DNA from 3 places in the Bacillus sp. 11B20 genome. Region 2 is predicted to be linked to each of the others. Evidence: riboswitches for the same ligand, from Rfam matches in the RefSeq annotation. Region 2 holds a riboswitch; each other region holds the start of a gene.

The links. Region 2 has a riboswitch for S-adenosylmethionine ahead of ACN6NB_RS18520 (5-methyltetrahydropteroyltriglutamate--homocysteine S-methyltransferase). Riboswitches for the same ligand answer to the same signal wherever they lie in the genome.
Region 1: it holds a riboswitch for S-adenosylmethionine, as region 2 does, so the genes downstream of both, ACN6NB_RS15095 (methionine ABC transporter ATP-binding protein) here and ACN6NB_RS18520 (5-methyltetrahydropteroyltriglutamate--homocysteine S-methyltransferase) in region 2, are expected to answer to the same signal.
Region 3: it holds a riboswitch for S-adenosylmethionine, as region 2 does, so the genes downstream of both, mtnK (S-methyl-5-thioribose kinase) here and ACN6NB_RS18520 (5-methyltetrahydropteroyltriglutamate--homocysteine S-methyltransferase) in region 2, are expected to answer to the same signal.

The regions. Positions count from the first base shown of each region.
Region 1 is NZ_JBLZWZ010000009.1:180,125-183,398, reverse strand. Features, by position in the region: gene ACN6NB_RS15110 (toprim domain-containing protein) at 33-377, shown strand; gene ACN6NB_RS15105 (thioredoxin family protein) at 391-693, shown strand; gene ACN6NB_RS15100 (SCP2 sterol-binding domain-containing protein) at 814-1,155, shown strand; SAM riboswitch class I at 1,258-1,366, shown strand; gene ACN6NB_RS15095 (methionine ABC transporter ATP-binding protein) at 1,521-2,546, shown strand; gene ACN6NB_RS15090 (methionine ABC transporter permease) at 2,539-3,207, shown strand; gene metQ (methionine ABC transporter substrate-binding lipoprotein MetQ) at 3,222-3,274, shown strand, end outside.
Region 2 is NZ_JBLZWZ010000009.1:828,529-831,802, forward strand. Features, by position in the region: gene ACN6NB_RS18515 (gluconate:H+ symporter) at 1-1,283, shown strand, start outside; SAM riboswitch class I at 1,366-1,478, shown strand; gene ACN6NB_RS18520 (5-methyltetrahydropteroyltriglutamate--homocysteine S-methyltransferase) at 1,567-2,688, shown strand; gene ACN6NB_RS18525 (hypothetical protein) at 2,764-3,274, opposite strand, start outside.
Region 3 is NZ_JBLZWZ010000007.1:402,937-406,210, forward strand. Features, by position in the region: gene mtnA (S-methyl-5-thioribose-1-phosphate isomerase) at 1-470, opposite strand, end outside; gene mtnK (S-methyl-5-thioribose kinase) at 477-1,670, opposite strand; SAM riboswitch class I at 1,751-1,908, opposite strand; gene ACN6NB_RS06320 (pyridoxal phosphate-dependent aminotransferase) at 2,073-3,263, shown strand.

The DNA.
Region 1 (3,274 bases), 650 kb from region 2:
TGAATCAACGTCAAAAGGGCCGGGTGATCGTGATGAATGTCGAGATAGAAAAGGTCATCATTGTAGAAGGTAAAACAGACAAACAAAAGCTGAAAGAAGTCATAAGTGAACCTGTTACCATCATTTGCACCAATGGCACGATCAGTACATCGAAGCTGGACCAGCTTGTGGACGATTTAGTGGGGAAAGACGTTTACATATTAGCAGACAGTGACGATGCAGGCGACAAACTGCGGAAGCAATTTCGAAAAGAATTCCCTGAAGCACTTCATCTTTTTGTCGACAGAACGTACCGCGAAGTGGCCGCTTCACCGTCAGCCCACATTGCATCTATCCTATTAGCTGCAAACATTGATGTTCATTCGAAATATTTATGAGGGTGGACGTATTATGAAAGAGATTGAAGAACACGAATTCAAAGAGATAGAGGACGATTTATTTCTTTTATACTTATATACACCGTTTTGCGGAACATGCCAGCTGGCAAAGAAAATGCTGGCAGTCGTAGACGCCATGCAGCCGGATGTACCATTTTACGAAAACAATTTAAACTATTCACCAGGCTTTGCAAAAGCATTTGAGATCGAGAGTGTTCCTTGCTTTCTACTGTTTAAAAAAGGAGAATTGGTGCAAAAAGGCTATGCCTTTCACTCAGTTCCATATCTTCATGAAATGATTGAAACCGCTAAATAAAGCGGTTTTTTGTCATATTTCAAGAAATTCATTTGAAAATTTGTCGAGTTATTTATAAAGGACAAGAAGATGTTTGTAGAGAAATGTTATGTATAACCAAATGACAGGGAGGTTATACATGTGGAAAATGTGAAAGCCCATGGTAACACAGGGCAGCGTTTATTATTAAAACCGCTGCTCTCATCATCATCCTTGAAGATTACATTTGAGGCGGAAACTGACTCTTGTACATTGATTGTGGATGAACGTGGTGAAGTGAAGAAACTACCTGCAATTGAGTTATCGGATCTCATCTTTTATGGTGAGAGGAAAGAGATTCTACAATTATTAGATGGAGATATGTCCTTACAGCAGTTAATCAGCAGAGGACAAGTCAAAGTCAAAGGGTCATTCCGTGCGCTCCTTAGACTAGAGGCAGTGCTTTGGCTGACGAACGGTTTTTTTCGAAAAATGATAACGTAGTTGTTTACTTGGAAATTAGCGATTTACAGCGTTGACATATCTCAGATAGCATGATATTCTACGTTAGTAAAAACATGAACATCACATAAAACAACATATTTTCTCTTATTAAGAGAGGTGGAGGGACGTGCCCTATGAAACCCGGCAACCGTCAGCATAGCTGAAATTGGTGCCAATTCACTCAAAGCCGCAGCGCTTTGAAAGATGAGAGAAAGGCGTAATTGACATAAAAGGCCTTTCTGCTTGCGTTGCAGTTAGGTCTTTTTTACTGACCTGACGTCAGGCTAGAGTCATGACAGAAAGAAGAATAAATAACGTATGTGATGGAAACCTATAGATTCAGCAAGAAAGCAGGTGATCAGACTGTGATTCATTTACAGAATGTATCAAAAACGTATCATTCAAAAAGCGGAAATGTTGATGCCGTGAAAGACGTCAACTTGGATATTGATAAAGGTGAAATATTCGGAATTATCGGGTATAGCGGTGCAGGAAAAAGCTCGCTTATTCGCCTATTAAACGGTCTGGAGCTGCCAACAGAAGGAATTGTTGAAGTGGCAGGCAACCGGATCAATGAAGTATCGAATGCGAAACTTCGGAAAGCAAGACAAGAAATCAGCATGATCTTCCAGCACTTTAATTTACTTTGGTCAAGAACGGTGAGACAAAACATTATGTTCCCGCTTGAGATCGCAGGTGTACCGACATCGAAACGGAGAGAGCGTGCGAATGAACTGATTAAATTGGTCGGTTTAGAAGGAAAAGAAAATGCGTATCCGTCTCAGCTTAGCGGCGGGCAAAAACAGCGTGTCGGCATTGCGAGAGCATTAGCGAATGATCCAAAGGTTCTTCTATGTGACGAAGCGACATCTGCGCTAGATCCGCAAACGACCGATTCAATCCTTGAGCTTTTGGCCGATATTAATAAACGACTAGGGCTCACGATTGTGCTCATTACACACGAAATGCACGTCATTCGCAAAATTTGTCATCGCGTCGCAGTCATGGAAAATGGACGTATTGTTGAAGAAGGCGAAGTATTACGCGTCTTCAGACAGCCAAAGGAAGAAATGACGAAGCGATTTGTGAAACAGCTTGCGGAACCAGAGGAAGCGAAAGAAACAATCGAGCACGTCCTAGAGCGAGTAAAAGAAGGTCAGGTCGTACGGTTGTCCTTTATCGGTGATTCTGCCGAGCAGCCACTGATCACAGAAATCATTCGATCGTTTCATGTTGATGTGAACATCCTTCAAGGGAAGATTTCTCAAACGCAGGAAGGCGCGTTTGGAACACTCTTTATCCACATTAATGGAGAAGAGACTGAGGTAGAAAAAGCCATCGCCTATATCCAAAGCAAACAGGTTGAAATCGAGGTGATGACACATGTTTGAGAAATGGTTTCCGAACGTTGATTTAGACGTCATCTGGAGTGCAACAGGTGAAACGGTGTATATGACACTGATTTCATTGGCATTTGCCTTTGCCATTGGTATTATCCTTGGACTATTACTCTTTCTAACGAGTAAAGGCGGTCTTTGGGAAAATAAACCGATTAATGCTGTCATCGGCGCTGTCGTCAACATTTTCAGATCGATTCCTTTTATCATTTTAATTATTCTTTTACTAGGGTTCACGAAATTCTTAATGCATACGATTCTTGGTCCTAATGCAGCACTCCCTGCCCTTGTCATAGGGTCAGCTCCATTCTATGCACGTCTTGTCGAAATTGCACTGCGTGAGGTAGACAAAGGAGTCATTGAAGCAGCACGATCAATGGGAGCAAAAACGTCGACAATCATTTTCAAAGTATTACTGCCAGAATCATTGCCAGCCCTTATTTCAGGTATTACCGTAACAGCGATTGCTCTAATTGGCTCTACTGCGATTGCAGGTGCAATTGGAGCAGGCGGACTTGGTGACCTCGCCTATGTGGAAGGGTACCAATCTGGTAATACAGATGTCACACTTGTAGCCACTGTGTTTATTCTGATCATCGTCTTTATTATTCAAATAATCGGTGATTTGATTACAAATAAAATTGATAAACGTTAAGGGAGGATTTATTCATGAAGAAATTGATTCTAAGTGCACTATTTCTAGCATTTGCAGGTATTTTAGC
Region 2 (3,274 bases):
TGCTTTTACTCATGGTTGTCTTTAAGTTAAACGCTTTCATTTCTTTGATTATTGTCTCTTTAATTGTTGCTGTGTTAGAAGGGATGACACCACTAGAAGCGATTGCTTCCGTCGAAAAAGGACTTGGCAGTACGCTCGGACACCTGGCACTCGTTCTCGGTTTTGGAGCGATGCTTGGGAAATTGATGGCTGATTCTGGCGGTGCTCAGCGTATCGCGATGACACTCATTGACCGATTTGGCATCGGAAAAATCCAATGGGCGACAATGCTGACTGGATTTGTGATTGGAATTGCTCTATTTTATGAAACCGGATTCATTATTTTAATTCCATTAGTCTTTACGATCGCTCAGGCTGCAAGACTTCCTGTGCTGTATGTGGGCATGCCGCTTGTCGCTGCTCTCATCACCACACATGGCTTCCTCCCTCCTCACCCAGGGCCGACTGCCATTGCGAATGTCTTTCAAGCAAACATGGGACAAACCTTATTGGTTGGGATTATTTTAGCGATTCCTGCTGTTTTAGTAGGTGGACTTCTGTTTACAAAACTATTTAAAAAAGACCAGTTGCACGCACATATCCCAAAGAACTTATTTAATCCAAAGGAATTCACAGAAGAAGAAATGCCTAGCTTCGGCATTAGCATTTTCACCGCTGTTTTGCCTGTATTGCTTATGACTTTCAGAGCATTTCTAGAAATTTTCTTCCCTTCCTCCCCATTGCTGCCTACCGCTGAGTTTTTAGGCGAACCGGCGATTGCACTATTAATCTCAGTGCTGCTTGCCATCTACACGTTTGGGCTTGGAAGAGGAAAGAGCATGCATGACGTAATGAAGTCCATCACGGATTCTATCGGCTCTATTGCCATGATTTTATTAATTATTGCGGGCGGAGGCGCCTTTAAACAGGTGCTCATTGATAGCGGCGTCGATCAATACATTGCAGGGATCATGCAAGGAAGCACACTTTCTCCCCTGCTTCTGACTTGGCTCATTGCTGCTGTCCTTCGTGTCTCTTTAGGATCAGCGACTGTCGCCGGTCTCACGGCGGCTGGCATTTCTGCACCACTGATTGGCCTGACGGGTGTCAGCCCTGAGTTAATGGTGATCGCAACAGGTGCCGGCAGTATCACGTTCTCTCATGTGAATGATGCAGGTTTCTGGATTTATAAAGAATACTTTAACCTATCAATGGCTCAAACCTTTAAAACGTGGACTTTGATGGTCACCGTGCTTTCACTTGTCGGACTTGCTGGTGTTCTTGTTGCTGATTTGTTCATGTAGGAAATTAAATTGTAAAAACCATTGACTTTTCCCTAAAAACGTTGAATAATTGTGTTTATTAAGAAAATTGAATCAAAAGGTAACCTTATTAAGAGTGGTGGAGGGACTGGCCCTGTGAAACCCGGCAACCGCTGTTCCTAGGAACAGAATGGTGCTAATTCCTTAAGCAAGCAGATGCTTGTTTGAAGATAAGGCAGAGTTCTCACAGTATATGATGCTCTTCCTTATCCAAGGAAGAGCTTTTTTATTTGATTTTTTAACCTGAAGAAAGAAGGGATTCAGCATGACACAAGTAAAAACCATTGGAAAGAAAACAACGAAACCGCCATACCGCGCAGATCAAGTAGGAAGCTTACTACGTTCAGAACGCATCAAGGAAGCACGCAAGCTAAAAGCAGACGGTACGCTGACAGCAGAACAACTCCGACAAATTGAAAACGAAGAAATCACACGTATTGTAGAGAAGCAAAAAGAAATTGGGTTAGAGGTTGTCACAGATGGTGAGTTCAGACGTGCATGGTGGCATTTTGACTTTCTGGAAGGACTCGATGGGGTTGAAGGATTTGAAGCAGATCAGGGCATTCAATTCCATAACACGACGACAAAAGCAAGAGGGATCAAGGTAACAGGCAAGATCGATTTTACAGATCATCCAATGTTGGAGGATTATCGTTTCCTTCACAGCATCGCTGGTGATCATACGGCTAAAATGACGATTCCAAGTCCCAATATGCTCTTTTTCCGTGGAAAGCTTGAAGAAGGAGTGTATGACAGCTTAGAGGAATTCCACCATGATGTGGCACAGGCGTATAAGAAAGCCATCCGTGCTTTTTATGATGCAGGCTGCCGCTACTTGCAGCTGGATGATACGGCATGGGCCGTGTTCTTTTCTGAAAAAGGTCACGAGCAAATCAAAGCCTTTGGCCGTGAAGAGGATGAACTTCGTGAGTCGTTTGCGAAGACAATCAATGAAGCTGTTGCCGATCGCCCAGAGGATTTGGTGATTACTATGCACATTTGCCGCGGTAACTTTAAATCAACTTGGGCTGCTGAAGGTGGTTACGAAGCAGCGGCAGAAACAATTTTCGCCGGCTTAGATCTTGATGGTCTCTTTTTAGAATTCGACGACGATCGTTCTGGCGGATTTGAGCCTCTTCGATATGTGAAGAACCCAAACCTTCAAATCGTACTAGGCCTTGTCACTTCAAAATACGGTGAGCTTGAGCCAGTTGAACAGATTAAAAAACGCATTGAGGAAGCGGCTCAATATGTGGACATTAACCAAATTTGTTTGAGTCCACAATGCGGTTTCGCCTCAACAGAGGAAGGCAACCTGTTAACAGAAGAACAGCAATGGGAAAAACTGCGTCATGTGATTGAGATTGCTGATCAAGTGTGGAAATAAAACATCTTGTTCTAAGCTCTCTAAGTTTAAGGGTTTTATTATTAGAAAAGAACTGCCAATAAGCAGTTCTTTTTCTTAGTTTCGTAATCTTGATACGATATTCTCTTGTGACAGTTCTTTCTTCATACGTTTTGTGATAATGTATCGCACAAACCATTTATTCAATAGAACCAAGATAAGTAGAAGTCCAACTGCTGTACCACCAATCCATAGAATGATCTCTCCCGGTAATTGTCCAAGTAGGAAAGCACCCAAGACGGCAATAAATAGTAACGCAACAATATACACTTTTAGGTTCATCTTGTCTATACTACTGTAAAATTGCTTGATCATATCCTTTGGTGACATCCCATTTAAATACAAGGACAATAAATCTCGATTCAAAATGCTAATGAGTGTATGCATCTGACCTCGATAAATAAAAGCAATCACCACAAATAAAATGATTTGAAAAACAACAAGCAGCAAAAATGACAATTTTGAATTAGCAACTAGTTTTTCTAGACCTTGCGCTTGGTAGTATACAAAAACATCTTCTTCATCGAACATTCGATCGAACTGGTTCACAAACTCATAAATATCCTCG
Region 3 (3,274 bases), on a different contig from region 2:
ATGATACGGTCACCTGATTTAAAGAGCTGAAGTGCATTTTGACCGATTTGTCTGCATATTTCTTCATCTTCAATTTGAATTTGAATGGCTTCATGGACAAGATCTGTTTTAGCTGCATTTACTGATGCTGCACGCTGAATGCGCTGCAGCAGCCGGTCTAATGCCCAGGCGAGGTTCACAGCAGTTGGACGAGCACTGTTTAAATATTCTTTGATTCGAATCACTTCTTGTTTAAAAACATCGATTTCTTCTGTCTCAATGGCTTGCGCACTAAGTGCCAGTCCAAATGCTGCTGTAATGCCAATCGCAGGGGCTCCGCGTACTTTTAATGTCACAATTGCATCATACACATCTTCTTTCGTATATAAATGCTCAAAGACGGTTTCGGTCGGTAATTTTTGCTGATTTAAAATGTGAATACGGTTTTCTTCCCATTCGACAGAACGGGGGACTTCAAATTCTTTTGACAAAACCCGTCACTCCTTTACAGATGGCTGGAATAATGCGACGAGGTCAGACGCTGTTTCCACTGCATGATATTGTTTGATAAATGTTTTTCCAAGTGTCAGTGCTGCTTTTTTCTGTTGAATCCGTCTAGTTGGTGATGGAATCGCATCAAGATCAGCGGCATGAGCAAGGCCAATTGTTCGGCGGACAAGCTCACAGCCGGCAAAGCCTGTCGCTTCTTTTAAAATCCGGTCAAACGTTGTTTCTAAAAAGCTGTCCGATACACTAAATGCTTCAATGCTGTCCTCTTTCCAAGCTTTTGTGAACACTTCTTTGAATGTTGCCCATACATTGACGACATGGTCAAAAAGGTGCTGCTGCTCGTGTTCATTCTCGCGAGATAAAGCATTCAGGAACAGATTGGCGATAAAGTGGCCGATATCGAATCCAAAGGGACCGTAAAACGCGAATTCTGGATCAATGATTTTCGTTTCAGTCTCATTTGCAAAAATACTGCCTGTATGAAGATCTCCATGAACCAATGTTTCAGCTGATGTCAGGAAGATACGCTTCAATTCTGCTGCTTTGGCCTGCACTTCAAGATCTGCCCAAAGCGCTTCTGCTGATTCTCTTAATTCTTCTTCGAAGTCATTTGTTTCACTATCAAAGAAAGGGTCTGTGAAGACAAGTTTTTCTGTGATATCACACAGGTCAGGGTTCGTAAATTGCTTCACAAATTGTTTTTTGATTTTAGGATTTGTCGCAAAGTCAGATGTGTAAAAAAGTGTTTTTCCTAAAAATTCTCCAACATGATCAGATAAATGCGGATATTGTTTTCCGGCAATTAGCCCTTTTCTGACGATTTCTAAGTGTGAGAGATCCTCCATGGCTGTCACTGCAAGAGCTGTATCCGAGTAATAGACCGCTGGTACGAGATGCGGAGCATATTCTGACTGTTTGATCAGGGCAGCACTTTCAATTCTTGCCCGGTCTAATGTAAGAGGCCAGCTCTCACCAACCACCTTTGCATAAGGCAGCGCCTGCTTGATGATCAATCCTTTTTCTTGTTTGTGATCATAAATATGAAAGACGTAATTTAAATTCCCGTCGCCGATTTCAGTACAAGTCAAATGACTGCTTTCTTGGATTAAGCCAAGTCTAATTGCGAGTGCAACTGCCGAGCTTTCTGTTAGTTCTTCATATGATGCCGTAAGTGTAACCAATTGCTTCCCCTCCAAATCATATAAAAAAGCCTCTTTCTCCTGAGAGAAAGAGGCTTGATGGTGTGTATGCTCAAAGCCTCTCTTATCTCTCAGCACATACGTCTGATGGAATTAGCACCGTGCCCTATAAGACAATTGTCTTGGCGCGTTACTTGCTGCGCCCCACTTCACAGTGGTATTAACGGTCGGTTGCTGTTGGGGTCAAAAGGCCAAATCCCTCGCCCAACTCTCGATAAGAGAAATCAATATGTAATTGTTTCGTGTCTGTTTGCATTTCTTAATTCAAGATATTATCAGAGCTGCGCTTTACATGTCAATCTTTTTTCAAAATTGCTTTACAATTCATAAAACAATCCATTACAGTGATTGTATTGTTACGTAACTTGAATAGAAGGTGAAGAAATGGAATTCCAGCAATCAGATGTGTTGAAACAATTACCGAAACAATTTTTTGCGTCCCTTGTCCAAAAGGTGCAGAAAAAAGTGCAGGAAGGGGCAGATATCATTAATTTGGGGCAGGGAAATCCTGATCAGCCAACTCCTCCGCACATTGTAAAAGCCATGCAGGAAGCGGTAGCAAAACCTGAAAATCATCAATACTCCTCATTCCGTGGAACAGCGAAATTAAAAAAGGCCGCTGCCGCTTTTTATGAAAGAGAATATGGCGTTACGCTTGATCCAAAGACGGAAATTGCGATTTTATTTGGCGGGAAAGCAGGGCTTGTTGAGCTGCCTCAATGCCTGCTGAATCCGGGTGATACGCTTCTCGTCCCTGACCCAGGTTATCCTGATTATTGGTCAGGTGCTGTACTTGCTGGAGCTCATATGGTGACCATGCCACTTCTTGAAAAAAATGATTTTTTACCTGACTACGATTTGCTGCCTGAGGATGATAAGAAAAAGGCGAAATTAATGTACTTAAATTACCCCAACAATCCGACGGGGGCTACGGCAAGCCGTTCATTTTTTGAAGAAACCGTGACATTTGCGAAAGATCACAAGCTTTGTGTTGTTCATGATTTTGCATATGGCGGCATTGGATTTGATGGAGAAAAGCCGATCAGCTTTCTGCAAGTAGATGGAGCGAAAGAGACGGGAATAGAAATTTACACATTGTCTAAAACGTACAATATGGCAGGGTGGAGAGTAGGATTTGCAGCAGGTAATCCGTCTGTTATTGAAGCGATTGAGCTTTATCAGGATCATTTGTTTGTCTCGTTGTTTAAAGCCACGCAGGATGCAGCAGCGGAAGCCCTATTAAGCGATCAAACGTGCGTACGGGTGCAAAATGACCGATATGAGAAAAGACGGAATGTGTGGATAGCTGCCTGCAAAGAAATTGGCTGGGAAGTCAGTGCTCCAAAGGGATCATTTTTTGCTTGGTTAAAGGTGCCAGAAGGATATACATCTGAAGCCTTTTCTGATTTATTATTAGAAAAAGCGCATGTTGTTGTAGCGCCAGGTAATGGCTTTGGTGCTCACGGTGAAGGGTACGTGAGAGTAGGGCTTCTAACAAGCGAGGAGCGGTTACAAGAAGCTGCTCAGCGCATCGCTGCCTTGAAGCTGTTTGAAAAAAAGCCATTGACAACATAAAAAAATGGTGC